DNA from 3 places in the Lysinibacillus sp. C5.1 genome. Region 1 is predicted to be linked to each of the others. Evidence: a T-box and tRNA genes for the amino acid it is inferred to sense, from the RefSeq annotation. Region 1 holds a T-box; the other regions hold tRNA genes.
The links. A T-box is a leader RNA that pairs with one kind of tRNA and senses whether it is charged. The one in region 1 lies ahead of I5435_RS15880 (valine--tRNA ligase), so its partner is inferred to be a tRNA-Val.
Positions count from the first base shown of each region.

Region 2: it has a tRNA-Val gene. The T-box ahead of I5435_RS15880 (valine--tRNA ligase) is inferred to sense a tRNA for this amino acid. The anticodon was not compared.
Region 3: it has a tRNA-Val gene. The T-box ahead of I5435_RS15880 (valine--tRNA ligase) is inferred to sense a tRNA for this amino acid. The anticodon was not compared.

Region 1 is NZ_CP066226.1:3,246,241-3,257,213, forward strand. Features, by position in the region: gene I5435_RS15880 (valine--tRNA ligase) at 1-2,458, opposite strand, end outside; T-box leader at 2,638-2,959, opposite strand; gene I5435_RS15885 (hypothetical protein) at 3,241-3,921, opposite strand; gene I5435_RS15890 (SRPBCC family protein) at 4,063-4,509, opposite strand; gene hemL (glutamate-1-semialdehyde 2,1-aminomutase) at 4,633-5,925, opposite strand; gene hemB (porphobilinogen synthase) at 5,925-6,905, opposite strand; gene I5435_RS15905 (uroporphyrinogen-III synthase) at 6,902-7,663, opposite strand; gene hemC (hydroxymethylbilane synthase) at 7,653-8,585, opposite strand; gene ccsA (cytochrome c biogenesis protein CcsA) at 8,604-9,431, opposite strand; gene hemA (glutamyl-tRNA reductase) at 9,654-10,973, opposite strand, start outside.
Region 2 is NZ_CP066226.1:4,475,650-4,486,622, reverse strand. Features, by position in the region: gene I5435_RS22055 (KinB-signaling pathway activation protein) at 1-456, shown strand, start outside; gene I5435_RS22050 (hypothetical protein) at 502-1,158, opposite strand; rRNA gene I5435_RS22045 (16S ribosomal RNA) at 1,430-2,981, shown strand; rRNA gene I5435_RS22040 (23S ribosomal RNA) at 3,293-6,220, shown strand; rRNA gene rrf (5S ribosomal RNA) at 6,287-6,402, shown strand; gene mbcS (acyl-CoA synthetase MbcS) at 6,566-8,143, opposite strand; tRNA gene I5435_RS22025 (tRNA-Asn) at 8,413-8,489, shown strand; tRNA gene I5435_RS22020 (tRNA-Glu) at 8,606-8,680, shown strand; tRNA gene I5435_RS22015 (tRNA-Val) at 8,754-8,829, shown strand; tRNA gene I5435_RS22010 (tRNA-Tyr) at 8,844-8,927, shown strand; tRNA gene I5435_RS22005 (tRNA-Gln) at 8,948-9,022, shown strand; tRNA gene I5435_RS22000 (tRNA-Lys) at 9,036-9,108, shown strand; gene rocF (arginase) at 9,287-10,192, shown strand; gene sigW (RNA polymerase sigma factor SigW) at 10,326-10,889, shown strand; gene I5435_RS21985 (anti-sigma factor family protein) at 10,903-10,973, shown strand, end outside.
Region 3 is NZ_CP066226.1:117,568-128,540, reverse strand. Features, by position in the region: rRNA gene I5435_RS00635 (23S ribosomal RNA) at 1-461, opposite strand, end outside; tRNA gene I5435_RS00630 (tRNA-Ala) at 680-755, opposite strand; tRNA gene I5435_RS00625 (tRNA-Ile) at 769-845, opposite strand; rRNA gene I5435_RS00620 (16S ribosomal RNA) at 942-2,493, opposite strand; tRNA gene I5435_RS00615 (tRNA-Ala) at 2,636-2,711, opposite strand; tRNA gene I5435_RS00610 (tRNA-Pro) at 2,732-2,808, opposite strand; tRNA gene I5435_RS00605 (tRNA-Arg) at 2,818-2,894, opposite strand; tRNA gene I5435_RS00600 (tRNA-Leu) at 2,908-2,996, opposite strand; tRNA gene I5435_RS00595 (tRNA-Gly) at 3,002-3,076, opposite strand; tRNA gene I5435_RS00590 (tRNA-Leu) at 3,128-3,209, opposite strand; tRNA gene I5435_RS00585 (tRNA-Lys) at 3,232-3,307, opposite strand; tRNA gene I5435_RS00580 (tRNA-Thr) at 3,314-3,389, opposite strand; tRNA gene I5435_RS00575 (tRNA-Val) at 3,393-3,468, opposite strand; rRNA gene rrf (5S ribosomal RNA) at 3,479-3,594, opposite strand; rRNA gene I5435_RS00565 (23S ribosomal RNA) at 3,713-6,640, opposite strand; rRNA gene I5435_RS00560 (16S ribosomal RNA) at 6,946-8,497, opposite strand; gene lysS (lysine--tRNA ligase) at 9,048-10,550, opposite strand; gene dusB (tRNA dihydrouridine synthase DusB) at 10,766-10,973, opposite strand, start outside.

The DNA.
Region 1 (10,973 bases):
CGATTTCTTCTTCTAGATTGATAAGACCTACAAGCGGTAAGAATAGCTCTGCTCCCGTTACTACTGCCGTCATTGATTGACTCGGAGCCTCTAAGCCTTCACCAATTGTTAACGGCTCAGGATTACAGAATTTTTCTAAGTAGGCTTTATTCGCTTCAAGAGTAGCAACTGTTGCACTATCTTTAGCAGAAATGAACAACGGTACTTTTTTGCTCATAGGTGTGTTAACTTCCGCACGAATATTACGCACCGAACGTATAATATCCATAAGGAGCTTCATATTGTCTGCTTCTTCAGCAAAGTGAAGATCCGTACGCACAGTAGGCCATGCTGCCACTGTAATTGACTCACCTTCATGAGGTAAATGTTGCCAAATTTCTTCTGTGATGAATGGCATAAACGGATGTAATAGACGCATTGTTTGGTCTAATACGTAAGCTAGTATAGATCGAGTTGTTTTCTTAGCAGCCTCATCTTCACCATTCAGCGGTAGTTTCGCCATTTCAATATACCAAGAACAGAAATCATCCCAAATGAAATTATATAGTTCACGACCTACTTCACCAAACTCATAACGTTCTGCTAATGAAGTCACACGTTCAATTGTTTCATTCAAGCGCGTTAAAATCCATTTATCGGCTACTGATTTTTCACCAGTTAAGTCGATTTCATCATATGTCATTCCATCCATGTTCATAAGTGCGAAACGGGAAGCATTCCAAATTTTATTAGCAAAGTTCCAAACAGATTCTACTTTTTCCGTTGTATATCGTAAATCTTGGCCTGGAGATGAACCTGTTGCTAAGAAATAACGCAGTGAATCCGCTCCGTATTTCTCAATAACATCCATTGGGTCCACACCATTACCAAGTGATTTACTCATCTTACGTCCTTCGCCATCACGTACCAATCCGTGGATTAATACATCTTTGAATGGGCGTTGTCCAGTAAATTCAATACCTTGGAAAATCATACGAGATACCCAGAAGAAAATAATATCGTATCCTGTTACAAGCGTACTTGTTGGATAGTAACGTTGATATTCTTCATTTGCCTCGTCAGGCCAACCCATTGTAGAAAATGGCCATAGTGCTGATGAGAACCATGTATCTAACACATCTTCATCCTGTGTCCAATTTTCTGCGTCTGCAGGCGCTTCTTTACCTACGTAAATTTCACCTGTTTCATTGTGATACCATGCAGGAATTTGGTGTCCCCACCATAATTGGCGAGAGATACACCAGTCACGGATATTTTCCATCCAACGAGAATATGTGTTTTCAAAACGTGATGGAACGAAGTGAACTTTACCTTCCTCGTCTTTTTGCAGTTCTAAAGAGGCATCTGCAAGTGGTTGCATTTTAACGAACCATTGTGCGGAAAGATAAGGTTCTACAACTGCACCAGAACGTTCAGAATGTCCTACAGAGTGCATATGCTCTTCAATATTGATTAGGACACCTGCTTCTTGTAAATCGGCAACAATTTGCTTACGGCATTCAAAACGATCCATACCATTGTATTTACCCGCAAGTTCATTCATTGTGCCATCTTCGTTCATTACCAGAATACGTTCTAAGTTATGACGATTACCAACTTCAAAGTCGTTCGGGTCATGAGCTGGTGTCATTTTTACTACACCTGTACCGAATTCCATATCAACGTAATCATCTGCTACGATAGGAATTTCTCGGCCCACGATTGGTAAAATAACCGTTTTACCGATTAAATGTTGGTAACGCTCATCTTTCGGGTGAACTGCTACACCAGAGTCCCCAAGCATTGTTTCAGGACGTGTCGTTGCAACTTCCACATAGCCAGAACCATCTGCTAATGGGTACTTCATATGATAGAATGCACCTTGTACATCCTGATAGATAACTTCAATATCCGATAAGGCTGTTTTTGCTGCTGGGTCCCAGTTAATGATACGCTCCCCACGATAAATTAAGCCTTTTTCATATAATTGCACGAAAACCGTTTTAACGGCATCCGATAAACCTTTATCGAGTGTAAAACGTTCACGAGAGTAGTCTAATGCAAGGCCAAGCTTCGCCCATTGCGCGCGAATATGCCCAGCGTACTCCTCTTTCCATTCCCAAGTTTTTTCTAGGAATTTTTCACGTCCCAAATCATAACGTGTAATATTATCTTCACGTAGTTTTGCTTCTACTTTTGCTTGTGTAGCAATACCTGCATGGTCCATTCCTGGTAACCAAAGTGCATCATAACCTTGCATACGCTTCATACGAATTAAAATATCTTGTAATGTTGTATCCCATGCATGACCAAGATGCAATTTTCCTGTTACGTTCGGTGGTGGAATGACGATTGAATAGGGTTCCTTCCCGCTTTCAGGTTGTGCTTCGAAAAATTTACCTTGTAGCCACCATTCATAGCGACCCGTTTCAATAGACTGCGGATCGTATTTCGTCGGCATTGAAATGTTTTCTGTCATATTGACTCCTCCTGTTGTGAAATAATTTTTGACATTTATGCGCTTAGGCAAGCTTCATCATTACTCGTCTTGATTTACCAGTGTATTCACACCAAATAAATCAGTGACAAATGCCTTTGGATTATTCGCTAATAAAATGCATACATCTTTTTAGCAAATAAAAAAACTCCTATCGTCAACAAAAGGACGAAGGAGTTTAAGTTCGCGGTACCACCTTTAATTCCAGCAGAGTAAGATAAGCACTCTCGCACATCACTATTTCTCATATTAGTGCACTTTAAATGCCCTTATACATTAGAAGTAAGGATTCATGCTGGATGTCTTAAGCTTATTACAGCTGGCTCTCAATTCGTTAACGGTGTTTAACCGGCTTTAACTACTATTAGTTCACTAAAGCTGCTCGAGGGCTACGTTCGATTACGTACAAATAGAAACTTTTCAGCTACCGTTTCCTCTCTATAAATGCACAAATAATTTACTCTTCCCTGTCATAGCATCCATATTCAGCTTTCCACATTGTACCGCAAATTCATCTATTTTTTCAAGTGATTTAGTTAATTTCAGCTAGTCTTAAAAAGTAAATAGAAAAGGAAGTGACTATTCATATGCGACGACGTAAGTATAACCCTTGGCTTTTACCACCTTGGCTACGACAATTCCGATTTTATTGTAGAACAATTATTGTACCGATTTGTGGTTTTCAGTTTATCCGTGTTATCATCATCCCAACTTCTGGCGATCTTATCATCTTATTACTTTTACTACTTCTATGCTATTTACTTTTAAAAGATATCATTTGATACACGAACTTTGAGCGGAGTATAGTCTTCTGTTAAATCCCAAATCATTGTTTCTACTTCATTCCAGGAACTTGATTCGCGCACAGCAGAGTGACTGGAAGATTCTCTAAGCACAATTTTTTGTTCCGCCGGTACCGATTGTTTAGCTTTGGCTGATGCTTCTACAGGTGTCGGTTTCATTACTTGGACAGTTTGCTCAATAAACGTAGACTCCTCTATTGGAAGTTGCGTCTTGGCTACAACAACCTGTTCCTCAACAGCATCGATTTTTTCTACTGCTGGCATTGGTAATGCTTCACTACGAAATGTACTCGTCACTGTCCATTCAAGTTGACACATTTGATTGGACAGTATTGGACGAATGTCTTTCACCATTAAGTCCTCAATCGCTGCCTCTTTTGGTAAATCAACATTTAATGGGACTGCATATTCAAAATAGCCAGTATCTCCTTGAATATCGAGTGCATCAATACTGATTAAATCTTCGGCATCCATGAATGTTTGCATGTCTTGAAAATCAAAGCGTACATGCGCTGTGATATGATAAATACCATTTAATCTTAACGAGTCTTCTAATTGCATCGATTGCCATTGTGGCTTTATCTGCACAGCCGCAATTTCTGTTGGGCAACCATATCCCGGAAAACAAAATGTTTCACGCATATTCCAAGTTTTCTGTTCGATAATAATCCCTCCCTTAGCATCATATGAATTGCAATCGAAATGTATGCTAGACAACGATGGTTACAAGATTTTTACCATAAAAAAAGCATGCCTGAATAAAAATCAGGCATGCTTTTACGCTTAAACGTTTACCATTTTAATTTTATTTGCTACGCGATCTGTCAACATTTGTGTAGCTTTTGGAACGATTGGCTTGAAGATTGGATTTAATACAGGACCAGCTAAGCCTCCTGCTGTAACTTCTAAAAAGCCTGTCATTTTTGTATTGTTTGCATCAATGCTTTCAGCTAAGAAATAGCCATTTCCTGTAAAATTATCTGATAGGCCTTTTAATTCAAAAGTTACCTTTGAAGGTGCTGCCCACTCTAAAATTGTAATCTCTACTTCTACCGTTTTTTTCAGTACACCAACATTACCTTTAAATGTCCACGTAGAGTGTTTATCATCTATCATCGTATGTGCATTATAACCTGGGACAAGCTTTGCCCATTTTTCCATGTCACTAACGAATTCCCAAACATGTTCAATTGCTACGGGTACTTCTACTGTATGTGTGCCTGTTGCCATTTTAAAACCACTACTTTCTTTTCTGAATAGCTCTATTATAAACTAAAACGCCCACTATTTGGCTATGCTGAAAGTTTTAATTTTGACAAAAAAAAGCCACCCCAATGGATGGCTTTAGATAACTTATTTTGCTAATTGGGCAAACACTTTATGGAAAGCATCGACCGTTTTCGCGATATGTTCCTCTGTATGTGCAGTAGAAATAAACAATCCTTCAAATTGGGAAGGCGGTAAGAAAATACCTTCTTCTGCCATTAAACGGAAGTATTCCGCAAATAATTGTAAATCAGACGTTTTCGCTGAAGCAAAATCGATTACATCTTCATTTGTAAAGAAGAAACCAATCATCGAGCCAGCGCGATTCACCGTATGTGGAATATTGTACTTTGTAGCTGCAGCTCTAAATCCTGCTTCTAGTTGGTCTCCTAACTTTTTGAAATACTCATAGGAGTTTTCATCAAGTCGGGATAACGTTTCATAGCCTGCTGTCATTGCTAATGGATTACCTGATAATGTACCAGCTTGATAAATTGGACCAGCCGGTGCTACTTGCTCCATAACTTCCTTCTTACCCGCGAAAGCACCTACAGGTAGACCGCCACCAATTACTTTCCCTAGCGTTGTCATATCTGGTGTTACAGCAAAGTAACCTTGCGCACAGCCATAGTCAACGCGGAAGCCTGTCATAACCTCATCAAAGATTAGCAGCGCACCATGCTTTGTTGTTAATTCACGTAAGCCTTCTAGGAAACCTGGCTGTGGTGGGACAACGCCCATATTCCCTGCCACTGGCTCAACAATTACTGCCGCAAGCTCTGCACCAAATTTTTCAAATACTTGTTTAGCACCTTCTAAATCATTGTAAGCCACCGTTAATGTATTACGCGCAATATCCGCAGGTACACCAGGGCTATCAGGTAGGCCTAATGTCGCCACACCTGAACCAGCTTTTATCAATAATGAATCACCATGACCATGGTAAGAGCCTTCAAATTTCAAAATTTTATCACGACCTGTTACACCACGTGCTACACGTAATGCAGACATTGTTGCTTCTGTCCCTGATGATACAAAGCGAATCATCTCCATGCCAGGTAAACGTTCTAATACTAGCTTAGCTAAACGATTTTCTGTATAACTAGGAGCTCCAAAAGAAGAACCTTTCGCTGCAGTTTCAGCAATGGCTTTTACAACTTCCGGATGAGTATGCCCTAAAATTAAAGGGCCCCATGATAGTACATAGTCAATATATTCATTGCCATCGATGTCTGTAATTATTGCACCATGACCAGATTCCATAAATATAGGATCCATATTTACTGATTTAAATGCACGTACGGGACTACTAACCCCACCCGGCATTAAGTTGATAGCTTCTGCATATGCTTGTTTTGATTTTTCGTAAGAACGCGCCATTATTTCTCCTCCAACCAACGTGCTACATCTTTAGCATGATAAGTGATAATTAGATCCGAGCCTGCTCGTTTCATACCTAACAATGTTTCAAGCACTACTTTTTTCTCTTCAATCCAACCATTGATAGCTGCAGCTTTAATCATTGCATATTCACCAGAAACGTTATACGCAACAATCGGTAATGTATAGTTATTTTTCATATCTCGAATAATATCTAAATAGCTTAGGGCAGGCTTCACGATTAAGAAATCCGCACCTTCTTCAATATCAGATTCTGCTTCACGGAAAGCTTCCATACGATTGGATGGGTCCATTTGGTATGATTTACGATCACCAAATTGTGGTGCTCCATCAGCCGCATCACGGAAAGGACCGTAATAGCTTGATGCATATTTTACGGCATAGGACATAATTGGTACATTTTCAAAGCCCGCTGCGTCAAGACCAGTACGTATTGCAGCAACAAAACCATCCATCATATTTGACGGTGCAATAATATCTGCACCTGCTTTTGCTTGTGAAACAGCAGTACGTGCTAAAACATCTAAAGAAGCGTCATTTAAAATTTGATCGCCCTCAATCAAGCCACAATGACCATGGTCTGTAAACTCACACAGACATGTATCAGCAATCACTAACAGCTCTGGGTGACGCTCTTTAATAAGGCGTGTCGCTTCTTGAACAATTCCATGATCGTGGAAAGCACCTGTCCCCACTTCATCTTTTTCTGCTGGTAAACCAAATAAAATAACAGCTGGGATACCTAAAGCAACCACTTCATCTACTTCAGCACCTAGATTATCTAATGAAAATTGAAAAACACCTGGCATTGACTGAACTTCATTTTTAATATCTTCGCCTTCTATCACGAAAATAGGATAAATTAAGTCCTCTTTGTGTAAGTAAGTTTCTTTTACCATAGATCGTATCATTGCATTTGCGCGTAAACGACGATGTCTTTGAAATTGTAAATTTGTCATGTTCTTTCCTCTACTTTCGTTAATTCCTCGATGACTGCTTGCATTGTATAAATACTCGGCATAATGTCTACAGTAGCACCGTGGTTTACAATAGCTGCTTCTGTAATGTGCCCGATTGCCGCCACACGTACCGCTTTCCATCCAACGACTGTAGCTATATCCTTTGCATAGACATCTACAGCCGAAGGACTTGCAAAAATGACAGTAACATCTGAATGTTGCTGGATACAATCGATAATTACTTGTTTTTGGTCGTGGCGCTCAATCGTTTCATAAACCGTCCATTCATTTAATTTGAAGGGCAGCCCATCCTTTAATGTTGTTTTCGCTTTTTCCCCACGAATAAATAAACATGTTGGATTGTGCCCTGCAACAATAGGAAACTCTTTAACAAAGACATCGGCACTAAATATTGAAGGCATAAAGCTAACTTGAAAGCCTAACTTTTCTAATGCCGCAGTCGTTTTCGTTCCAATCGATGCAATTTCCCCTTGAAAATGGCTTGCACTTAAATGACAACGATTCATCTTACTAGCAAAAGCATCTACCGCATTTTGACTCGTAAAGATTAGCCAGTTAAATTGACGTGCAAATGCTAATTGCGCATCATCTTTTGGATCAATAATTTCGCAAGTTTCTATCAATGGGGCAAAAACTGCCTGACCACCTAAAGCGGAAATATCGTCTCCAACTGTTGCTGTTTTAGACGTTCCAGTTAAAATAATTGTTTTACCCTGCAAAGGTAAATTATTTAGCATCTTGCTCTGCCTTAACACGTTGAATTAAATCATAGGCACCTTGTTTCGTTAACATGTCAGCTAGTTCATTACCAATTGCTTCGGCATCAGTACCTACTACCGTCTCTTTATAAATAACTGCGGCATCTGGTGCGGCAACTAACCCTGTTAGTGTAATTTCTTCCCCATTATACTTGGCATAACCTGCGATAGGCACTTGGCAACCACCATCCATAGCAGCTAAGAAAGCACGCTCTGCATGTGCTTCTTTCCATGTAGCACTGTCAGTTAATTTTGCTAGTTCAGCTAATAATTCAGCATCGTCTTGTCGACATTCAATCCCTAAAGACCCTTGTGCTACAGCTGGAAGACAGTCTTCCACTGATAAAAACTCTGTTACGACATCATCGCTCCAACCCAATCTCTTTAAACCTGCGGCCGCTAAAATAATCGCATCATATTCGTCTGTTTCAAGTTTTGCTAAACGTGTATCGACATTTCCGCGAATCCATTTAATTTCAATATCAGGACGTAATGTTAAGAGTTGAGCACTTCGTCGAAGAGAGCTTGTCCCCACTACTGCTCCTGCAGGAAGATCTGCTAATTTCACATGACCTTTAGAAATAAATGCATCGCGCGCATCCTCACGAGGTGGAATACAACCAATTACTAAACCTTCTGGTAGTACGGCAGGCATATCTTTCATCGAATGAACCGCAAAATCAATTTCCTTGTCAAAAAGCGCCTGTTCAATTTCTTTTACAAAAAGTCCTTTACCACCAACTTTAGAAAGTTGAACATCTAAAATTTGATCGCCTTTAGTAACAATTTCTTTTACTTCAAATTCAAACGGCACACCTGCTGCCTTTAGCTCATTGATAAACCAATTTGTTTGCGTTAATGCTAATTTACTTCTCCTAGAACCTACAATAATTTTTCTCAACAGTCTCCAACCTTTCTTCTAATACCATAAATGGAATCGAGATAAGCTACTTCCTAAAAAGAAATTTACGACAACTAATAAATAAGCATAAATATGAACCCACGCATAATTAGTGCCCGTCAGCTTACTTTTACGATTCACATATAAAATACAACAATATAATACTAAAATGATAAAGGACCCTATTATCTTCGCATCAAAGATAGATAAACTCTCTAATCTTAATAATGCCCATTCAAAGCCTAATATTAAACTTATGAATAACATTGGAATCCCTATAAAAAATGATACGTTCATCCAATTGCTCGTTTGCTGTAATGATGGCAAACGTGTCCATAATTGTGACCATTTTTTCTTTTTTAATAAGCGATATAAAACTAAATATAATATCGCAAATACAAAAGTTAACGTGAAAGCAGCATACGATAATATCGCAAATGAAATATGGATAAAGAGCATTTCCGAAATTAATGTATCCCCTACTGCTCCTGTTGGCCTTTTCGGCATAAATGTAAAAATACTAGCAAATAAAAATCCTAATATATTGATAATAAATACTGGTAAATCGACTCTCGCTATACAATGGAGAATAATCGATAATGTTACTAACAACCAAGAATAGAACAGAATTCCTTCATATAAAGATAAAATCGGGAAACGCTTTGTTTCGATAAAAGTTAGTATAATAATGGCACTTTGAATCACCCATACAAATGAAACAAGCCAAAAAGCAATCCGCCTTGCACGTACTTGTTTATAAAAGTAATCAGTAAAGTAAAACACTAGACTGATCGCATACAAGACGATCATCACTTCATAGAGCCTTGTCATTGTCAAATCAGCCAATGGACATCCCTTCTTTATTTCAAAAAGTGCTAAAGCTACTATAAACAGTATCCCAGCCTAAAAAAGACGTTTTCGTATCTTTAGTTTACCATACAGATACGAAAACGCCTCATGTAATTTCAAGTTCGCACACGTCAGCAAAACCATGCAAAAAGCAAAAATTTGCTACATGACTCAAATCGTGAGCCTCAAGCGATTGTGGAGCTCGAATGTCTAGACATCTTAGAAAGAGTACTTTGGTTCAGTAGGTGTTTGCGATGATCGTAAACGTTCTTTACGCTCAAGCTCTTGCTTGCTCATCATATCCACTTCATCTTCCACAGCATCCTCTATGCCAAAAATTTGTTGGAATAAACGTAACTGTTCATTTGCTTTTGGTGAATTTGCCATTTCCTTAGCTTGTAAAATTGGCTCTTTTAACAATTGATTAATAATTGATTTTGTATGCTTACTTAAAATCTTACGTTCTCGATCCGTTAACTCTGGCATTTTATTTTCAATACTGATCATTGTTTCTTGTTGAATTTGGTTTGCTTTTTTACGTAAAGCTGAAATGACTGGCACGACACCAAGCGTTGCAAACCAATCTTTAAATTGAACAACTTCTTTATCAATCATTTGCGTAATTTCCGCTGCCGCACGTTCGCGCTCTGCTAAGTTAGCTTCAACAATACCTTGTAAATCATCGATATCATATAAGAATACGTTTGGCAGATCACCAACACGTGGATCAATATCACGGGGTACAGCAATATCGACCATAAACAGTGGTTTACCTTTACGCAAACGTTCAACAAGTTGCATGAGCTCATAATCAATGACAAAATCTGTCGCACCTGTGGACGTAATTAAAATATCCGCTTCAAGTAGTGAGCATTGTAATTCCCTCATTGACTTCGCTTCACCTTGGAACTTGGCTGCTAAACTTTCAGCTTTTTCAAAAGTACGATTAATAACCGTCACTTTTCCTACGCCGTTACCATACAAGTTCTCGATAGCAAGTTCACCCATTTTACCTGCCCCTAAAATAGCGACGTGCTTGCGTTGTAAAGATCCAAAAATTTTCTTTGCTAATTCTACTGCTGCATAAGAAACAGATACCGCATTCTCCCCAATAGCTGTTTCACTATGTGCTCGCTTCGCAAATGTAACTGCTTGTTTAAATAACTGATTGTAGACCGTACCTGTCGTCCCAATCTCTTGTCCATTTAAGAAGCTTTTTTTCACTTGTCCTAAAATTTGTGTTTCACCAAGCACCATTGAATCAATTCCAGCTGTAACTTTAAATAAATGTTCTAATGCCTCATCTTCTTCTCGAATTGTTAAGTAAGAAGAAAAAGTCTCCACAGGCAAGTTGAACCAATTTGCTAAAAATTGCTTCACAAAGTGACGTCCAGTATGCAATTGATCGACGACTGCATATATTTCTGTTCGATTACAAGTTGAAACGATAACATTTTCCAATATGCTTTTTTGTTTTTGCAGCGCTTCCATTGCTTGCGGTAACTCGCTTTCTACGAAAGATAGCTTTTCCCTAATTTC
Region 2 (10,973 bases), 1.2 Mb from region 1:
CATCAAGTAGGTGTTAACATTTTTAGAACGCTAACGCTATGGAATTGGGTACAGCTATTATTGATTGCTGTTACCATCTTTGATATTGTGTTCTTCCGTTTTGTACCGGGTGTTAAAGATGGACAAAGCTGGGTATTCTATTTGGGACTTTTAATCGTTTTAATTTTTGCATCAGTAGCAACAGCCATGCAAAAAGTGAAAATGACTGGAAAAAAACATGTTTTAGTGTCCGCATTATTTTTTATGATTGTTATTACAACATTAGAGTGGACAATCGCATTAATGGGACGTGATGAAAATATTAACGAATATGTTGCCTTATTATTATTCCCATTACTAGCTGTAAATGCATATCAATTATTAGTATTACCAAAATACAATGCAAAATCTGACGAAGATCGCCGAAAATTAGAAGAGCGTCGAAAAGCGCGCCTTAATCAAGCAAAAAATGCATAATGAATAAAAAATTGAGTAGCCTCAAAGATAGATGAGGCTACTTTTTTATGGGGTTTTTTTAGATTGAACTGAGTAACCGAATATATTTTCTTCAATAGACATAAATTTATTTTGCTGCAATAAAGTATTTAATGCTTTAAAAGAAACATTACTGTCTTGATGCAATGAAGTAAATAAGAAATCTCCTTTCTGTAATTGAGGCGTTTTTTCTCCTTGCCAAATGAGGGATGGCGACAGAATGTTTACTTGTTTTTGAAATAAGCTCTTTTGCAATTCCTGAGAATATTGATGATTTCTTGTGGCAAACCAAAGTGGTGTAGCCTTTAAATATTTTTCATAAGTTTCAACATCCTTTTGTATTAAGGCAATATCTATTGGTTTTTCTACTGAATCTTCAGGACCTAATAATCCTGTAGGTAGTTTCCTCTCTTGTATCACTTTAATATGCTCTGGTGAGCGTTCAATCCATGCAGCATCTAAAAGTAGAAGCGGATAAGGTGCTTTTACGTTTTTTAACCAATCTAACAACGCGTCATCAGAAAAAGAAATTTCGACAATAAGAGAAGTACCATAATGTCCTTTTGTTACAACAGTTGGTGCATTAGCGATATTAAATACAGAAATCATCGTAGAATTTAGCGGTTTGATAAAGACAAATAATATTACTATTAAACCCAGTGATATCAACGTTTTACGAATCATATTAAAGACCCCATTTCTATATTTTTAAAACGACAAAATAACCTCTTTAAAAAAACTTATGATTTTATGTTGACTTTCATGATTAATCGATGTTATTATGTATAAGTCGCCAAGAGATGACGCGACAAACGAAACAAAATGAACCTTGAAAACTGAACAAGCAAAACGTAATCAATATAGTTTTTATTAGCTATCTTATGTTAGTGAACGAAACAAAATTTTGGACATCAAAATTGATGCCAGCAAAACAATTTGAGCTAATCAAATTTCTTTTATGGAGAGTTTGATCCTGGCTCAGGACGAACGCTGGCGGCGTGCCTAATACATGCAAGTCGAGCGAACAGAGAAGGAGCTTGCTCCTTTGACGTTAGCGGCGGACGGGTGAGTAACACGTGGGCAACCTACCCTATAGTTTGGGATAACTCCGGGAAACCGGGGCTAATACCGAATAATCTATTGTCCCTCATGGGACAATACTGAAAGACGGTCTCGGCTGTCGCTATAGGATGGGCCCGCGGCGCATTAGCTAGTTGGTGAGGTAACGGCTCACCAAGGCAACGATGCGTAGCCGACCTGAGAGGGTGATCGGCCACACTGGGACTGAGACACGGCCCAGACTCCTACGGGAGGCAGCAGTAGGGAATCTTCCACAATGGGCGAAAGCCTGATGGAGCAACGCCGCGTGAGTGAAGAAGGATTTCGGTTCGTAAAACTCTGTTGTAAGGGAAGAACAAGTACAGTAGTAACTGGCTGTACCTTGACGGTACCTTATTAGAAAGCCACGGCTAACTACGTGCCAGCAGCCGCGGTAATACGTAGGTGGCAAGCGTTGTCCGGAATTATTGGGCGTAAAGCGCGCGCAGGTGGTTTCTTAAGTCTGATGTGAAAGCCCACGGCTCAACCGTGGAGGGTCATTGGAAACTGGGAGACTTGAGTGCAGAAGAGGATAGTGGAATTCCAAGTGTAGCGGTGAAATGCGTAGAGATTTGGAGGAACACCAGTGGCGAAGGCGACTATCTGGTCTGTAACTGACACTGAGGCGCGAAAGCGTGGGGAGCAAACAGGATTAGATACCCTGGTAGTCCACGCCGTAAACGATGAGTGCTAAGTGTTAGGGGGTTTCCGCCCCTTAGTGCTGCAGCTAACGCATTAAGCACTCCGCCTGGGGAGTACGGTCGCAAGACTGAAACTCAAAGGAATTGACGGGGGCCCGCACAAGCGGTGGAGCATGTGGTTTAATTCGAAGCAACGCGAAGAACCTTACCAGGTCTTGACATCCCGTTGACCACTGTAGAGATATAGTTTTCCCTTCGGGGACAACGGTGACAGGTGGTGCATGGTTGTCGTCAGCTCGTGTCGTGAGATGTTGGGTTAAGTCCCGCAACGAGCGCAACCCTTGATCTTAGTTGCCATCATTTAGTTGGGCACTCTAAGGTGACTGCCGGTGACAAACCGGAGGAAGGTGGGGATGACGTCAAATCATCATGCCCCTTATGACCTGGGCTACACACGTGCTACAATGGACGATACAAACGGTTGCCAACTCGCGAGAGGGAGCTAATCCGATAAAGTCGTTCTCAGTTCGGATTGTAGGCTGCAACTCGCCTACATGAAGCCGGAATCGCTAGTAATCGCGGATCAGCATGCCGCGGTGAATACGTTCCCGGGCCTTGTACACACCGCCCGTCACACCACGAGAGTTTGTAACACCCGAAGTCGGTGAGGTAACCTTTTGGAGCCAGCCGCCGAAGGTGGGATAGATGATTGGGGTGAAGTCGTAACAAGGTAGCCGTATCGGAAGGTGCGGCTGGATCACCTCCTTTCTAAGGATTTTAACGGAATGTTTCGTTTAGAACGAAACAATGATTACGTTTTTGCTGTTCAGTTTTGAAGGTTCATTCTTCTGAATGAAACACTTCAAAATTTGTTCTTTGAAAACTGGATAAAACGACATTGAAATTGTAACAAACACATTTATTTTTTTAAGTTTTTTATAGGCTTAATAACGAAATAGGGTTTCAAGACACAAGCAGTTCTAGGAAGCGAACGAGTGAGTGAAGGAGCGTACTTACGTACGTGACTGATTGAACGAGAGAAGCTGACAACGAAATGCGCAGTGGATTGGAAGCCGATAGGTTAAGTTATTAAGGGCGCACGGCGAATGCCTTGGCACTAGGAGCCGAAGAAGGACGGCACTAACACCGATATGCTTCGGGGAGCTGTAAGTGAGTTTTGATCCGGAGATTTCCGAATGGGGGAACCCACTACGTTTAATCGCGTAGTATCTTGACGTGAATACATAGCGTCTTGAAGGCAGACCCAGGGAACTGAAACATCTAAGTACCTGGAGGAAGAGAAAGAAAAATCGATTCCCTGAGTAGCGGCGAGCGAAACGGGAAGAGCCCAAACCAAGAGGCTTGCCTCTTGGGGTTGTAGGACACTCTATACGGAGTTACAAAGGAATGAGTTAGATGAAGCGACTTGGAAAGGTCCGCCAGAGCAGGTAAAAGCCCTGTAGTCGAAAGTTCGTTCCCTCCAGAGTGGATCCTGAGTACGGCGGAACACGTGAAATTCCGTCGGAATCCGGGAGGACCATCTCCCAAGGCTAAATACTACCTAGTGACCGATAGTGAACCAGTACCGTGAGGGAAAGGTGAAAAGCACCCCGGAAGGGGAGTGAAAGAGATCCTGAAACCGTGTGCCTACAAGTAGTTAGAGCCCGTTAATGGGTGATAGCGTGCCTTTTGTAGAATGAACCGGCGAGTTACGATTACGTGCGAGGTTAAGCTTTAGAAGGCGGAGCCGCAGCGAAAGCGAGTCTGAATAGGGCGAATTAGTACGTGGTCGTAGACCCGAAACCAGGTGATCTACCCATGTCCAGGGTGAAGGTGAGGTAACACTTACTGGAGGCCCGAACCCACGCACGTTGAAAAGTGCGGGGATGAGGTGTGGGTAGCGGAGAAATTCCAATCGAACTTGGAGATAGCTGGTTCTCTCCGAAATAGCTTTAGGGCTAGCCTCGTGATGAGAATACTGGAGGTAGAGCACTGTTTGGACTAGGGGGCCATCCCGGTTTACCGAATTCAGACAAACTCCGAATGCCAGATATTTATACACGGGAGTCAGACTGCGAGTGATAAGATCCGTAGTCAAAAGGGAAACAGCCCAGACCACCAGCTAAGGTCCCAAAGTAATCGTTAAGTGGAAAAGGATGTGGCGTTGCACAGACAACCAGGATGTTGGCTTAGAAGCAGCCATCATTTAAAGAGTGCGTAATAGCTCACTGGTCGAGTGACGCTGCGCCGAAAATGTATCGGGGCTAAACGATTCACCGAAGCTGTGGATTGACATCTACGATGTCAGTGGTAGGAGAGCGTTCTAAGTGCGTTGAAGTCAGACCGGAAGGACTGGTGGAGCGCTTAGAAGTGAGAATGCCGGTATGAGTAGCGAAAGACGGGTGAGAATCCCGTCCACCGTATGACTAAGGTTTCCTGAGGAAGGCTCGTCCGCTCAGGGTTAGTCGGGACCTAAGCCGAGGCCGATAGGCGTAGGCGATGGACAACAGGTTGATATTCCTGTACCACCTCCTCACCGTTTGAGAAATGGGGGGACGCAGTAGGATAGGGTAAGCGCGCCGTTGGTTGTGCGCGTCCAAGCAGTAAGGCGTGTGTGTAGGCAAATCCGCACACTGTAACGTTGAGCTGTGATGGCGAGTCCGTATGGACGAAGTTCCTGATTTCACACTGCCAAGAAAAGCCTCTATCGAGGTGAGAGGTGCCCGTACCGCAAACCGACACAGGTAGTCGAGGAGAGAATCCTAAGGTGTGCGAGAGAACTCTCGTTAAGGAACTCGGCAAAATGACCCCGTAACTTCGGGAGAAGGGGTGCTCTTGAGCGTGCAAGCGCATGAGAGCCGCAGTGAATAGGCCCAGGCGACTGTTTAGCAAAAACACAGGTCTCTGCAAAACCGTAAGGTGACGTATAGGGGCTGACGCCTGCCCGGTGCTGGAAGGTTAAGAGGAGTGGTTAGCGCAAGCGAAGCTGCGAATTGAAGCCCCAGTAAACGGCGGCCGTAACTATAACGGTCCTAAGGTAGCGAAATTCCTTGTCGGGTAAGTTCCGACCCGCACGAAAGGCGTAACGATCTGGGCACTGTCTCAACGAGAGACTCGGTGAAATTATAGTACCTGTGAAGATGCAGGTTACCCGCGACAGGACGGAAAGACCCCGTGGAGCTTTACTGTAGCCTGATATTGAATTTTGGTACAACTTGTACAGGATAGGTAGGAGCCAGAGATCTCGGAGCGCCAGCTTCGAAGGAGGCGTCGGTGGGATACTACCCTGGTTGTATTGAAATTCTAACCCATGCCCCTTAGCGGGGCAGGAGACAGTGTCAGGCGGACAGTTTGACTGGGGCGGTCGCCTCCTAAAAGGTAACGGAGGCGCCCAAAGGTTCCCTCAGAATGGTTGGAAATCATTCGTAGAGTGTAAAGGCACAAGGGAGCTTGACTGCGAGACCTACAAGTCGAGCAGGGTCGAAAGACGGGCTTAGTGATCCGGTGGTTCCGCATGGAAGGGCCATCGCTCAACGGATAAAAGCTACCCCGGGGATAACAGGCTTATCTCCCCCAAGAGTCCACATCGACGGGGAGGTTTGGCACCTCGATGTCGGCTCATCGCATCCTGGGGCTGTAGTCGGTCCCAAGGGTTGGGCTGTTCGCCCATTAAAGCGGTACGCGAGCTGGGTTCAGAACGTCGTGAGACAGTTCGGTCCCTATCCGTCGTGGGCGTAGGAAATTTGAGAGGAGCTGTCCTTAGTACGAGAGGACCGGGATGGACACACCGCTGGTGTACCAGTTGTCTTGCCAAAGGCATCGCTGGGTAGCTATGTGTGGACGGGATAAGTGCTGAAAGCATCTAAGCATGAAGCCCCCCTCAAGATGAGATTTCCCATTACGCAAGTAAGTAAGATCCCTCAAAGACGATGAGGTAGATAGGTTCGAGGTGGAAGTGTGGTGACACATGGAGCTGACGAATACTAATCGATCGAGGACTTAACCAAAAAGTTTGAAACATTCAATGCACCGTTTATCCAGTTTTGAAAGAACAACCTTTCAATTAAATACTGTCTAGTGATGATGGCAAAGAGGTCACACCCGTTCCCATACCGAACACGGAAGTTAAGCTCTTTAGCGCCGATGGTAGTTGGGGGCTTCCCCCTGTGAGAGTAGGACGTCGCTAGGCGCAAAAAGTCGCTGCTGATACACTCAGTAGTGGCTTTTTTTAATTTCTTTCATTATGTGAAATATGACTATAGAGAGGCCATTAAACATGGCAAACTGTAAATTCATTTAAAAAGAATGGAGACATTTCACCATAATGCGTGAAATGTCTCCAAAATTGTTTTTTAAACAGTAGTCGCACGTAATTCAATACGACGAATTTTGCCCGATGTGGTCTTAGGAAGCTCATCTAAAAAGACAATACTACGAGGGTATTTATATGGTGCTGTTAGCGCTTTAACATGCTCTTGAAGTTCTTTTATTAATTCGTCCTCATCACGTCCTCTAAAGCTCTCACGTAAGATTACAAACGCTTTTACTATATGCCCTCTAATTTCATCTGGTGCAGCAACAACTGCACATTCTTGTACAGCCTCGTGTTTGTTTAAAGCATCTTCCACTTCAAATGGTCCAATTGTGTAGCCTGATGAGATAATAATGTCATCTCCACGTCCTTCAAACCAGAAGTATCCATCCTCATCACATTTTGCTTGGTCACCTGTAATATACCACTCACCTCTAAAGGCAGCTTGCGTGCGTTCAGGCTCACGGTAATATTCCTTGAATAAGGCAGGCGATGATTTATGGACAGCGATGTCTCCGACTTCTCCTACGGGTGCTTCATTACCTTCATGGTCTATAATACGTACAATATTTCCTGGTGTAGGAACACCCATAGAACCAGGTCGTAACTCTGTGTTTTCAAGCGTACCTATTAATAATGTATTTTCTGTTTGTCCATAACCATCTCGTACTTTCAGACCGAAATTGTTCATAAATGTTTCAATAACTGGACGATTTAATGGCTCACCTGCAGAAACAGCACTTCTTAATGAAGCTAAGTTGTAATCTTTAAGATTATCAATCTTTGCCATAATACGATATTCTGTCGGGGTGCAACATAGCACATTGACTTTTTCGTCCTGTAGGAGTTGAAGATACGTATGAGGTTCAAAACTACCATGATAGACAAAAGCCGTTGCTCCTAACATAATTGTCGATAAAAATGGACTCCAAATCCATTTTTGCCAGCCTGGTGCTGCAGTAGCCCAGACTAAGTCCCCTTCACGTACACAAAGCCATTTGGAAGCTGCTGTTCGAATATGCGCATAGCCCCAGCCATGAGAGTGAACCACCCCTTTAGGTTTACCCGTTGTGCCTGAAGTATAAGATAGGAATGCCATATCATCGCGTTTTGTCGCAACAGCTGTAAAGCTTGTAGGTTGCTTTTCAGCTAATGCATCTAAAGAAATCCAATTGTTCATAGCGTTGCCAATTACTAATTTATTATCCAATGCTGCAACGGAAGAAGTAATTTTATCTACTTCACTAGTGAAAGCCTCGTAGGCAATAACAGCAGTTGCAGAAGAGTGTTCCATACGATATTCTAAATCACTTGCGCGTAACATCTCTGAACAAGAGATCGGAACAATACCTGCTTTTAAACAGCCAAGGAAAACAAAATAAGCTTCTGGTAGGCGGGGAATAATGACTAAAACACGATCCCCTTTTTGTAATCCTCTCTCCGTAAAAGCATTCGCGTATTGATTCATTTTTTGAATAAGATCGGCATAAGAAATTGTACGTCGGTTTTGTTGTGCATCCAACCATCTTATAGCTTGGCGATCACTATCTTGGGAGAATTTCTCTAATTCCTCCGTGATGTTGTAAAGCTCTGGTGCAATTAAATCCTTTGTTACCATATGAACATTCCTCCCCAAAACAAATTTAATAGAAAATTCGTAAAACTATTTTTATTTTAACAATTACAATAATATACAGCAAGAATATTTGATACATTAAATAGAAATATTAGATTTAATAGAGAACTATTGAGGTTTGATATACGTCAATTCGAAAATTATGCAATAAATTAAATAATTTTGTTGAAAAAGTATTGCATAATTTAGAATGCTTGCTATAATAATAAATGTACTTAAGAGGTTGTCAAAACCAAATTAAATAGTATTGTTCCGAAGTAGCTCAGTTGGTAGTAGCACCTGACTGTTAATCAGGTTGTCGCAGGTTCGAGTCCTGCCTTCGGAGCCATTTTTTTGCACTTTTTTAACTAATTTATAATTTAAAAAAGAAATTTTTAAAAAATACTTGCATCAAAATGAAAATGATGTTAATATAAATCTTGTCTTGTTTGAGACATAATAAATGGCCCCTTGGTCAAGCGGTTAAGACACCGCCCTTTCACGGCGGTAACACGGGTTCGAATCCCGTAGGGGTCACCATTTTCAAAACATCGTAGTAATGCATAGGCTTAAAAAGATAAATAAACTGTGAAGAAATAACACCTGTTTCTATGGAGGATTAGCTCAGCTGGGAGAGCATCTGCCTTACAAGCAGAGGGTCGGCGGTTCGAGCCCGTCATCCTCCACCATATAGTGTTTTTTCGGAGGGGTAGCGAAGTGGCTAAACGCGGCGGACTGTAAATCCGCTCCTTAGGGTTCGGCGGTTCGAATCCGTCCCCCTCCACCAGTTTTATTTATTTAAATGATTGGGGTATAGCCAAGCGGTAAGGCAACGGATTTTGATTCCGTCATGCCTAGGTTCGAATCCTAGTACCCCAGCCATTTTTTCTTTTATGAGCCATTAGCTCAGTTGGTAGAGCATCTGACTTTTAATCAGAGGGTCGAAGGTTCGAGTCCTTCATGGCTCACTTTTCTATATATTAAATTCAAAAGTGTAACATTAACTACAGATACTAATCTCTTGCTGAAAACAGCAGGAGATTTTTTTTACGTATTAAATGAATAAATATACAATTTATTGTTGGGTTGAGCCAAGTGTATTGTAGGCTTTACAATAGTCTTATCACCAAAAGGGGGTATAAAAATATGAATAAACAACAAGTATCAATTATTGGAGTACCAACAGATTACGGACAAACACGAAGAGGGGTTGACATGGGACCAAGTGCAATTCGATATGCGGGCGTTGTAGAGCGATTAGAGGCAATCGGACACGAGGTACATGATCAGGGAGATATACTTGTTAGTCAAAAGCATGATAGTAAAGAAGTTGATAAACAGCTATTAAATTTAGAGGAAGTTATAGATATCAGTACCACATTAGCTAACCAAGTACATGAAGTGTTAGAACAAAAAAAATTTCCGCTTGTATTTGGCGGTGATCATAGTATTGCAATCGGTACGCTTGCAGGACTTGGAGAGCACTTCCAAAACTTAGGTATTATCTGGTTTGATGCACATGCCGATCTGAATACACCTGAAACAACACCATCTGGTAATATTCACGGTATGCCACTTGCGGTTAGTATTGGATTGGGTCATGAACGTCTTGTACAAATTCGAAACTATGCACCAAAGGTTAAGCCTGAAAATGTCATTATTATCGGTGCACGTTCAGTAGATCCGGGGGAACGTGAGCTAATTCGCCAACAAGGTATTAAGGTCTATACAATGCATGAAATTGATCGACTTGGTATGACGCGTGTGATGGAAGATGCAATCGCTTACTTACAAGAACGTAAAGTAGACGGTTTACATTTATCGTTAGATTTAGATGGTCTAGACCCGCTTTATACACCAGGAGTGGGAACGCCGGTGCCTGGCGGTATATCGTATCGTGAAAGTCATTTAGCAATGGAAATGCTACAAGAATCAGGGATGTTAACATCTGCTGAATTTGTTGAGGTGAATCCTATACTAGACGAGAAAAATAAAACGGCAGATGTGGCAGTAGCATTAATAGGTTCTTTGTTTGGTGAGACACTAGTTTAATGTAAATTGTGAAAAAAATGTTTATCGCCACATCGTTTAAAAAACTTTTGTTATAATTGAATATAAATTGAAACTTTTCTTATAGTCGGGTCGTATAGTATAAGACAGTTGTAAAGGTGGAGAAGTAAACACAATGGATGCGTTAGTAAATAAGAGAATAAAACAAGTGCTTAAAGGCGATCAAAACGCATTTGCCGATATTGTGAGTCTCTATCAGCACAAACTGTACCAAGTATGCTACCGAATGTTAGGAAACAAGCAAGAATCTGAGGATATTGCACAAGAAGCATTTGTTCGCGCTTATATGAACTTGCATACTTTTGATCAAAAAAGAAAATTTTCGACGTGGCTTTATCGCATTGCGACGAACCTCTGCATAGACCGTATTAGAAAGAAAAAGCCGGATTATTATTTAGATGCGGAGGTAGCTGGTACAGAAGGGCTCGATATGTATTCGCAGATTGCAGCAGATGACCAACTACCAGAGGAACAGTTAGAGCAGATGGAGCTACAAGATCGTATTCAATATGAGATTGGACGATTGCCGGATAAATATCGTTCAGTTATAGTATTGAAATATATCGAAGAATTATCGTTACAGGAAATCAGTGAAATTTTGGATATGCCTCTTGGGACAGTGAAAACGAGAATTCACCGCGGACGTGAAGCATTACGAAAGCAATTAAACAATCTGTAGGAGGGGGAGCGTCATGAATATTTGTCCAGAGCATATTATTGATTATATGCATGATTATTTAGACGGTGACATTAGTCGTGAGCA
Region 3 (10,973 bases), 1.6 Mb from region 1:
TGGTCCTCCCGGATTCCGACGGAATTTCACGTGTTCCGCCGTACTCAGGATCCACTCTGGAGGGAACGAACTTTCGACTACAGGGCTTTTACCTGCTCTGGCGGACCTTTCCAAGTCGCTTCATCTAACTCATTCCTTTGTAACTCCGTATAGAGTGTCCTACAACCCCAAGAGGCAAGCCTCTTGGTTTGGGCTCTTCCCGTTTCGCTCGCCGCTACTCAGGGAATCGATTTTTCTTTCTCTTCCTCCAGGTACTTAGATGTTTCAGTTCCCTGGGTCTGCCTTCAAGACGCTATGTATTCACGTCAAGATACTACGCGATTAAACGTAGTGGGTTCCCCCATTCGGAAATCTCCGGATCAAAGCTCACTTACAGCTCCCCGAAGCATATCGGTGTTAGTGCCGTCCTTCTTCGGCTCCTAGTGCCAAGGCATTCGCCGTGCGCCCTTAATAACTTAACCTATCGGCTTCCAATCCACTGCGCATTTCGTTGTCAGCTTCTCTCGTTCAATCAGTCACGTACGTAAGTACGCTCCTTCATTCACTCGTTCGCTTCCTAGAACTGCTTGTGTCTTGAAACCCTATTTCGTTATTAAGCCTATAAAAAACTTAAAAAAATAAATGTGTTTGTTACAATTTCAATGTCGTTTTATCCAGTTTTCAAAGAACAAATAAAAATTGGTGGAGCCTAGCGGGATCGAACCGCTGACCTCCTGCGTGCAAGGCAGGCGCTCTCCCAGCTGAGCTAAGGCCCCAAGAGGTTATATATGGTGGGCCTAAATGGACTCGAACCATCGACCTCACGCTTATCAGGCGTGCGCTCTAACCAGCTGAGCTATAGGCCCTCTTGGAAGTTTTATAAAGTTAGTTATAAACCTTCAAAACTGAACGCAAAACGTAATCTTACAAACCCAAGGTTTGTATTCCGAAAATATCCTTAGAAAGGAGATGATCCAGCCGCACCTTCCGATACGGCTACCTTGTTACGACTTCACCCCAATCATCTATCCCACCTTCGGCGGCTGGCTCCAAAAGGTTACCTCACCGACTTCGGGTGTTACAAACTCTCGTGGTGTGACGGGCGGTGTGTACAAGGCCCGGGAACGTATTCACCGCGGCATGCTGATCCGCGATTACTAGCGATTCCGGCTTCATGTAGGCGAGTTGCAGCCTACAATCCGAACTGAGAACGACTTTATCGGATTAGCTCCCTCTCGCGAGTTGGCAACCGTTTGTATCGTCCATTGTAGCACGTGTGTAGCCCAGGTCATAAGGGGCATGATGATTTGACGTCATCCCCACCTTCCTCCGGTTTGTCACCGGCAGTCACCTTAGAGTGCCCAACTAAATGATGGCAACTAAGATCAAGGGTTGCGCTCGTTGCGGGACTTAACCCAACATCTCACGACACGAGCTGACGACAACCATGCACCACCTGTCACCGTTGTCCCCGAAGGGAAAACCATATCTCTACAGTGGTCAACGGGATGTCAAGACCTGGTAAGGTTCTTCGCGTTGCTTCGAATTAAACCACATGCTCCACCGCTTGTGCGGGCCCCCGTCAATTCCTTTGAGTTTCAGTCTTGCGACCGTACTCCCCAGGCGGAGTGCTTAATGCGTTAGCTGCAGCACTAAGGGGCGGAAACCCCCTAACACTTAGCACTCATCGTTTACGGCGTGGACTACCAGGGTATCTAATCCTGTTTGCTCCCCACGCTTTCGCGCCTCAGTGTCAGTTACAGACCAGATAGTCGCCTTCGCCACTGGTGTTCCTCCAAATCTCTACGCATTTCACCGCTACACTTGGAATTCCACTATCCTCTTCTGCACTCAAGTCTCCCAGTTTCCAATGACCCTCCACGGTTGAGCCATGGGCTTTCACATCAGACTTAAGAAACCACCTGCGCGCGCTTTACGCCCAATAATTCCGGACAACGCTTGCCACCTACGTATTACCGCGGCTGCTGGCACGTAGTTAGCCGTGGCTTTCTAATAAGGTACCGTCAAGGTACAGCCAGTTACTACTGTACTTGTTCTTCCCTTACAACAGAGTTTTACGAACCGAAATCCTTCTTCACTCACGCGGCGTTGCTCCATCAGGCTTTCGCCCATTGTGGAAGATTCCCTACTGCTGCCTCCCGTAGGAGTCTGGGCCGTGTCTCAGTCCCAGTGTGGCCGATCACCCTCTCAGGTCGGCTACGCATCGTTGCCTTGGTGAGCCGTTACCTCACCAACTAGCTAATGCGCCGCGGGCCCATCCTATAGCGACAGCCGAAACCGTCTTTCAGTATTGTCCCATGAGGGACGATAGATTATTCGGTATTAGCCCCGGTTTCCCGGAGTTATCCCAAACTATAGGGTAGGTTGCCCACGTGTTACTCACCCGTCCGCCGCTAACGTCAAAGGAGCAAGCTCCTTCTCTGTTCGCTCGACTTGCATGTATTAGGCACGCCGCCAGCGTTCGTCCTGAGCCAGGATCAAACTCTCCATAAAAGAAATTTGATTAGCTCAAATTGTTTTGCTGGCATCAATTTTGATGTCCAAATTTTTGTTTCGTTCACTAACGAAGTTAGCTAATAAAAACTATATTGATTACGTTTTGCTTGTTCAGTTTTCAAGGTTCATATATAAAAATTGGTGGAGCCTAGCGGGATCGAACCGCTGACCTCCTGCGTGCAAGGCAGGCGCTCTCCCAGCTGAGCTAAGGCCCCATAAAGTATATTTTAGGAAATGGTCGGGAAGACAGGATTCGAACCTGCGACCCCTTGGTCCCAAACCAAGTGCTCTACCAAGCTGAGCTACTTCCCGTTCATTTATTGGCGCGCCCGGCAGGAGTCGAACCCACAACCTTCTGATCCGTAGTCAGACGCTCTATCCAATTGAGCTACGGGCGCTAAATATTAAAAATGGTGCCGAGGGCCGGAATCGAACCGGCACGGTAGTCACCTACCGCAGGATTTTAAGTCCTGTGCGTCTGCCAGTTCCGCCACCCCGGCACATTTGGAGCGGAAGACGAGGTTCGAACTCGCGACCCCCACCTTGGCAAGGTGGTGTTCTACCACTGAACTACTTCCGCATGTGCATAAGATTATTTATCCTGGCAATTATAAATTTGAAATATAGATGATGCGGGTGAAGGGAGTCGAACCCCCACGCCTCGCGGCGCTAGATCCTAAGTCTAGTGCGTCTGCCAATTCCGCCACACCCGCATATTATTGTTGGCAATTAAAATGGTGAGCCATGAAGGACTCGAACCTTCGACCCTCTGATTAAAAGTCAGATGCTCTACCAACTGAGCTAATGGCTCAAAAAATGGTGCCGGCTATAGGAATCGAACCCACGACCTACTGATTACAAGTCAGTTGCTCTACCTGCTGAGCTAAACCGGCATATGGTGGAGGATGACGGGCTCGAACCGCCGACCCTCTGCTTGTAAGGCAGATGCTCTCCCAGCTGAGCTAATCCTCCTGGGTATTATGCCTAGCGACGTCCTACTCTCACAGGGGGAAGCCCCCAACTACCATCGGCGCTAAAGAGCTTAACTTCCGTGTTCGGTATGGGAACGGGTGTGACCTCTTTGCCATCATCACTAGACTATTTAAAAGACAAGATTCATTATAACATAAATTATTATAATTACAAGCTTTTTTTTAAAACTTGCTTGTTCTTTCAAAACTGGATAAACGGTTCATTGAATGTTTCAAACTTTTTTTTGGTTAAGTCCTCGATCGATTAGTATTCGTCAGCTCCATGTGTCACCACACTTCCACCTCGAACCTATCTACCTCATCGTCTTTGAGGGATCTTACTTACTTGCGTAATGGGAAATCTCATCTTGAGGGGGGCTTCATGCTTAGATGCTTTCAGCACTTATCCCGTCCACACATAGCTACCCAGCGATGCCTTTGGCAAGACAACTGGTACACCAGCGGTGTGTCCATCCCGGTCCTCTCGTACTAAGGACAGCTCCTCTCAAATTTCCTACGCCCACGACGGATAGGGACCGAACTGTCTCACGACGTTCTGAACCCAGCTCGCGTACCGCTTTAATGGGCGAACAGCCCAACCCTTGGGACCGACTACAGCCCCAGGATGCGATGAGCCGACATCGAGGTGCCAAACCTCCCCGTCGATGTGGACTCTTGGGGGAGATAAGCCTGTTATCCCCGGGGTAGCTTTTATCCGTTGAGCGATGGCCCTTCCATGCGGAACCACCGGATCACTAAGCCCGTCTTTCGACCCTGCTCGACTTGTAGGTCTCGCAGTCAAGCTCCCTTGTGCCTTTACACTCTACGAATGATTTCCAACCATTCTGAGGGAACCTTTGGGCGCCTCCGTTACCTTTTAGGAGGCGACCGCCCCAGTCAAACTGTCCGCCTGACACTGTCTCCTGCCCCGCTAAGGGGCATGGGTTAGAATTTCAATACAACCAGGGTAGTATCCCACCGACGCCTCCTTCGAAGCTGGCGCTCCGAGATCTCTGGCTCCTACCTATCCTGTACAAGTTGTACCAAAATTCAATATCAGGCTACAGTAAAGCTCCACGGGGTCTTTCCGTCCTGTCGCGGGTAACCTGCATCTTCACAGGTACTATAATTTCACCGAGTCTCTCGTTGAGACAGTGCCCAGATCGTTACGCCTTTCGTGCGGGTCGGAACTTACCCGACAAGGAATTTCGCTACCTTAGGACCGTTATAGTTACGGCCGCCGTTTACTGGGGCTTCAATTCGCAGCTTCGCTTGCGCTAACCACTCCTCTTAACCTTCCAGCACCGGGCAGGCGTCAGCCCCTATACGTCACCTTACGGTTTTGCAGAGACCTGTGTTTTTGCTAAACAGTCGCCTGGGCCTATTCACTGCGGCTCTCATGCGCTTGCACGCTCAAGAGCACCCCTTCTCCCGAAGTTACGGGGTCATTTTGCCGAGTTCCTTAACGAGAGTTCTCTCGCACACCTTAGGATTCTCTCCTCGACTACCTGTGTCGGTTTGCGGTACGGGCACCTCTCACCTCGATAGAGGCTTTTCTTGGCAGTGTGAAATCAGGAACTTCGTCCATACGGACTCGCCATCACAGCTCAACGTTACAGTGTGCGGATTTGCCTACACACACGCCTTACTGCTTGGACGCGCACAACCAACGGCGCGCTTACCCTATCCTACTGCGTCCCCCCATTTCTCAAACGGTGAGGAGGTGGTACAGGAATATCAACCTGTTGTCCATCGCCTACGCCTATCGGCCTCGGCTTAGGTCCCGACTAACCCTGAGCGGACGAGCCTTCCTCAGGAAACCTTAGTCATACGGTGGACGGGATTCTCACCCGTCTTTCGCTACTCATACCGGCATTCTCACTTCTAAGCGCTCCACCAGTCCTTCCGGTCTGACTTCAACGCACTTAGAACGCTCTCCTACCACTGACATCGTAGATGTCAATCCACAGCTTCGGTGAATCGTTTAGCCCCGATACATTTTCGGCGCAGCGTCACTCGACCAGTGAGCTATTACGCACTCTTTAAATGATGGCTGCTTCTAAGCCAACATCCTGGTTGTCTGTGCAACGCCACATCCTTTTCCACTTAACGATTACTTTGGGACCTTAGCTGGTGGTCTGGGCTGTTTCCCTTTTGACTACGGATCTTATCACTCGCAGTCTGACTCCCGTGTATAAATATCTGGCATTCGGAGTTTGTCTGAATTCGGTAAACCGGGATGGCCCCCTAGTCCAAACAGTGCTCTACCTCCAGTATTCTCATCACGAGGCTAGCCCTAAAGCTATTTCGGAGAGAACCAGCTATCTCCAAGTTCGATTGGAATTTCTCCGCTACCCACACCTCATCCCCGCACTTTTCAACGTGCGTGGGTTCGGGCCTCCAGTAAGTGTTACCTCACCTTCACCCTGGACATGGGTAGATCACCTGGTTTCGGGTCTACGACCACGTACTAATTCGCCCTATTCAGACTCGCTTTCGCTGCGGCTCCGCCTTCTAAAGCTTAACCTCGCACGTAATCGTAACTCGCCGGTTCATTCTACAAAAGGCACGCTATCACCCATTAACGGGCTCTAACTACTTGTAGGCACACGGTTTCAGGATCTCTTTCACTCCCCTTCCGGGGTGCTTTTCACCTTTCCCTCACGGTACTGGTTCACTATCGGTCACTAGGTAGTATTTAGCCTTGGGAGATGGTCCTCCCGGATTCCGACGGAATTTCACGTGTTCCGCCGTACTCAGGATCCACTCTGGAGGGAACGAACTTTCGACTACAGGGCTTTTACCTGCTCTGGCGGACCTTTCCAAGTCGCTTCATCTAACTCATTCCTTTGTAACTCCGTATAGAGTGTCCTACAACCCCAAGAGGCAAGCCTCTTGGTTTGGGCTCTTCCCGTTTCGCTCGCCGCTACTCAGGGAATCGATTTTTCTTTCTCTTCCTCCAGGTACTTAGATGTTTCAGTTCCCTGGGTCTGCCTTCAAGACGCTATGTATTCACGTCAAGATACTACGCGATTAAACGTAGTGGGTTCCCCCATTCGGAAATCTCCGGATCAAAGCTCACTTACAGCTCCCCGAAGCATATCGGTGTTAGTGCCGTCCTTCTTCGGCTCCTAGTGCCAAGGCATTCGCCGTGCGCCCTTAATAACTTAACCTATCGGCTTCCAATCCACTGCGCATTTCGTTGTCAGCTTCTCTCGTTCAATCAGTCACGGACGTAAGTACGCTCCTTCATTCACTCGTTCGCTTCCTAGAACTGCTTGTGTCTTGAAACCCTATTTCGTTATTAAGCCTATAAAAAACTTAAAAAAATAAATGTGTTTGTTACAATTTCAATGTCGTTTTATCCAGTTTTCAAAGAACAAGTTTTGAAGTATTTCATCGTAATGATGAACCTTCAAAACTGAACGCAAAACGTAATCTTACAAACCCAAGGTTTGTATTCCGAAAATATCCTTAGAAAGGAGGTGATCCAGCCGCACCTTCCGATACGGCTACCTTGTTACGACTTCACCCCAATCATCTATCCCACCTTCGGCGGCTGGCTCCAAAAGGTTACCTCACCGACTTCGGGTGTTACAAACTCTCGTGGTGTGACGGGCGGTGTGTACAAGGCCCGGGAACGTATTCACCGCGGCATGCTGATCCGCGATTACTAGCGATTCCGGCTTCATGTAGGCGAGTTGCAGCCTACAATCCGAACTGAGAACGACTTTATCGGATTAGCTCCCTCTCGCGAGTTGGCAACCGTTTGTATCGTCCATTGTAGCACGTGTGTAGCCCAGGTCATAAGGGGCATGATGATTTGACGTCATCCCCACCTTCCTCCGGTTTGTCACCGGCAGTCACCTTAGAGTGCCCAACTAAATGATGGCAACTAAGATCAAGGGTTGCGCTCGTTGCGGGACTTAACCCAACATCTCACGACACGAGCTGACGACAACCATGCACCACCTGTCACCGTTGTCCCCGAAGGGAAAACCATATCTCTACAGTGGTCAACGGGATGTCAAGACCTGGTAAGGTTCTTCGCGTTGCTTCGAATTAAACCACATGCTCCACCGCTTGTGCGGGCCCCCGTCAATTCCTTTGAGTTTCAGTCTTGCGACCGTACTCCCCAGGCGGAGTGCTTAATGCGTTAGCTGCAGCACTAAGGGGCGGAAACCCCCTAACACTTAGCACTCATCGTTTACGGCGTGGACTACCAGGGTATCTAATCCTGTTTGCTCCCCACGCTTTCGCGCCTCAGTGTCAGTTACAGACCAGATAGTCGCCTTCGCCACTGGTGTTCCTCCAAATCTCTACGCATTTCACCGCTACACTTGGAATTCCACTATCCTCTTCTGCACTCAAGTCTCCCAGTTTCCAATGACCCTCCACGGTTGAGCCGTGGGCTTTCACATCAGACTTAAGAAACCACCTGCGCGCGCTTTACGCCCAATAATTCCGGACAACGCTTGCCACCTACGTATTACCGCGGCTGCTGGCACGTAGTTAGCCGTGGCTTTCTAATAAGGTACCGTCAAGGTACAGCCAGTTACTACTGTACTTGTTCTTCCCTTACAACAGAGTTTTACGAACCGAAATCCTTCTTCACTCACGCGGCGTTGCTCCATCAGGCTTTCGCCCATTGTGGAAGATTCCCTACTGCTGCCTCCCGTAGGAGTCTGGGCCGTGTCTCAGTCCCAGTGTGGCCGATCACCCTCTCAGGTCGGCTACGCATCGTTGCCTTGGTGAGCCGTTACCTCACCAACTAGCTAATGCGCCGCGGGCCCATCCTATAGCGACAGCCGAGACCGTCTTTCAGTATTGTCCCATGAGGGACAAAAGATTATTCGGTATTAGCCCCGGTTTCCCGGAGTTATCCCAAACTATAGGGTAGGTTGCCCACGTGTTACTCACCCGTCCGCCGCTAACATCAAAGGAGCAAGCTCCTTTGATGTTCGCTCGACTTGCATGTATTAGGCACGCCGCCAGCGTTCGTCCTGAGCCAGGATCAAACTCTCCATAAAAGAAATTTGATTAGCTCAAATTGTTTTGCTGGCATCAATTTTGATGTCCAAAATTTTGTTTCGTTCACTAACAAAGTTAGCTAGTAAAAACTATATTGATTACGTTTTGCTTGTTCAGTTTTCAAGGTTCATTTTGTCGCTGTTCGTTTCAGCAACTTTTATATAATACCATTTTCAAACTTAGCTGTCAACAACTTTTTAAAATATTTTATTTCCTTAAGAAGTGACAACTTTTAAATCTTACCACTTTCGAATGTTGTTGTCAACATTTTTTTGCGGTCGTTATTTAAGAAGTTTGTGATACTTAATGTTACGTCGTCTTAACGACAAGTAATAATTTATCACGATTCTAAGATCTCTGCAAGTATTTTTCTGCAAAAATATTATTTCTTTAAAAAAACGTCATTAGTAAGCTATTAATAGTAGTTTCTAGCTACGATGTTTTTACAATTATTCTTGCTTTGAAAACATTGTTATTACTATACCTCTGTTTTTGTCATTTCTCAATAAAAAAAGAGACCCTTTTCAACAAGGATCTCCTTTTTAATTATTATTTCGTTATGTGGCGCATTGTTGGGAATAATAGTACATCACGAATTGATGGTGAGTTTGTAAGAAGCATGATTAGACGGTCAATACCAATACCTAATCCACCTGTTGGCGGCATACCGAATTCTAAAGCTTCAATAAAGTCATTATCCATTTCGTGTGCTTCGTCATTGCCCGCTTCTTTCTCAGCTAGTTGCGCTTCAAAGCGTTCACGTTGATCGATTGGATCATTAAGCTCTGTGAATGCATTCGCATGCTCACGACGTACGATAAACAGCTCAAAACGATCTGTGAAACGCTCGTCCTCTGGATTTTTCTTCGCTAAAGGAGAGATTTCTACAGGATGACCGAATACAAAAGTTGGCTGTACTAGTGTTTCTTCTACTTTTTGCTCGAAGAATTCATTAATAATATGACCGACTTCATGCGCAGCTTTGACTTCTACCCCGTGTTCTTTTGCAAGTGCTTGCGCTTGTTCCTTCGTCATTGGCTGCCAGAAATCAACGCCTGTAGCTTCTTTAACCGCATCTACCATATGAACACGTCTCCAACCTACAGCAAGGTTGATTTCATCTTCACCGTATTGTACGGATGTTGTGCCAAGAACTTCTTGTGCTACATGGGCAATTAAGTTTTCTGTTAATGACATGATATCTTTGTAGTCTGCATATGCTTCGTACAGTTCAATCATTGTGAACTCCGGATTGTGACGAGTTGAGATACCTTCGTTACGGAATACACGGCCAATCTCATAAACTTTTTCTAGTCCACCCACGATTAAACGTTTTAAGTGCAATTCGATAGCAATACGCATGTATAATTCCATATCAAGTGCATTATGGTGAGTAATGAACGGACGAGCTGCTGCACCACCGGCAATTGTATGAAGCATTGGTGTTTCTACTTCTAAGTATCCTGCATTATCTAAATAGTTACGAATTGCACGGATAATTTTAGAACGCGTAATAAATGTTTTTTTGCTATCTTCGTTTGTCATTAAATCTAAATAACGTTGACGGTATCGTTGTTCTACATCTTGTAAGCCATGGAATTTTTCAGGCATAGGACGTAGCGCTTTTGTTAGGAACGTAAATCCTTCAGCCTTCACTGAAAGTTCTCCCACTTGCGTACGGAATACGTTACCACGTACACCTACGATATCACCAAGGTCAGCTTGTTTAAATAAGTCATAAGCTTCTTCACCAACATGATCCTGACGAACGTAAATTTGAATTTGTCCACCTAAATCTTGAATATGTGCAAAGCCAGCTTTCCCTTTACCGCGCTTTGTCATAATACGACCTGCGATAATCACTTCTTGTAGGTTTTCTTCTAGCTGTTCTTTTGTTTGATCTGCAAATTGTTCGCGCACTTCTGTAGAAAGATGTGTACGCTCAAATCGACTACCGAATGGATCTTGACCGTTCTCTTGAATAGCAGTCATTTTTTGACGTCTCACCAATAGCTGATCATTTAACTCTTCTATGTTTGACACTTGTTTCACTCCTTATTAAATTGTCCGCGTTTACGTCCATAATATTTCTATTGTACACAATTTTAAAGCTGTATTCATCTGTTTCGGTTTAAATTCCATAAGAGTTAAAATAATTAATAATTCTAAAAATTAAAGTAGACAGATTAGGTTGTTCTATATTTACTTTTACATCAATCATAACAAAAGAGACATCTCAAAATTAAATTGAGATGTCTCTTATCACATTATATGATAATTTCTTTTTGCTCTGGTACATAAATTTCAGACTCACGTTGCTCATAGTCTTGCACAATTCCATTTAATATAGCACGTAGCTCTGTTGCTGTTTCAGTTTGATTAATAGCACTGCGGGCTTTACCGTTACCACGAATACCTTTTAAATACCACGATGCGTGCTTACGCATTTCGCGCACAGCCACACTCTCTCCTTTT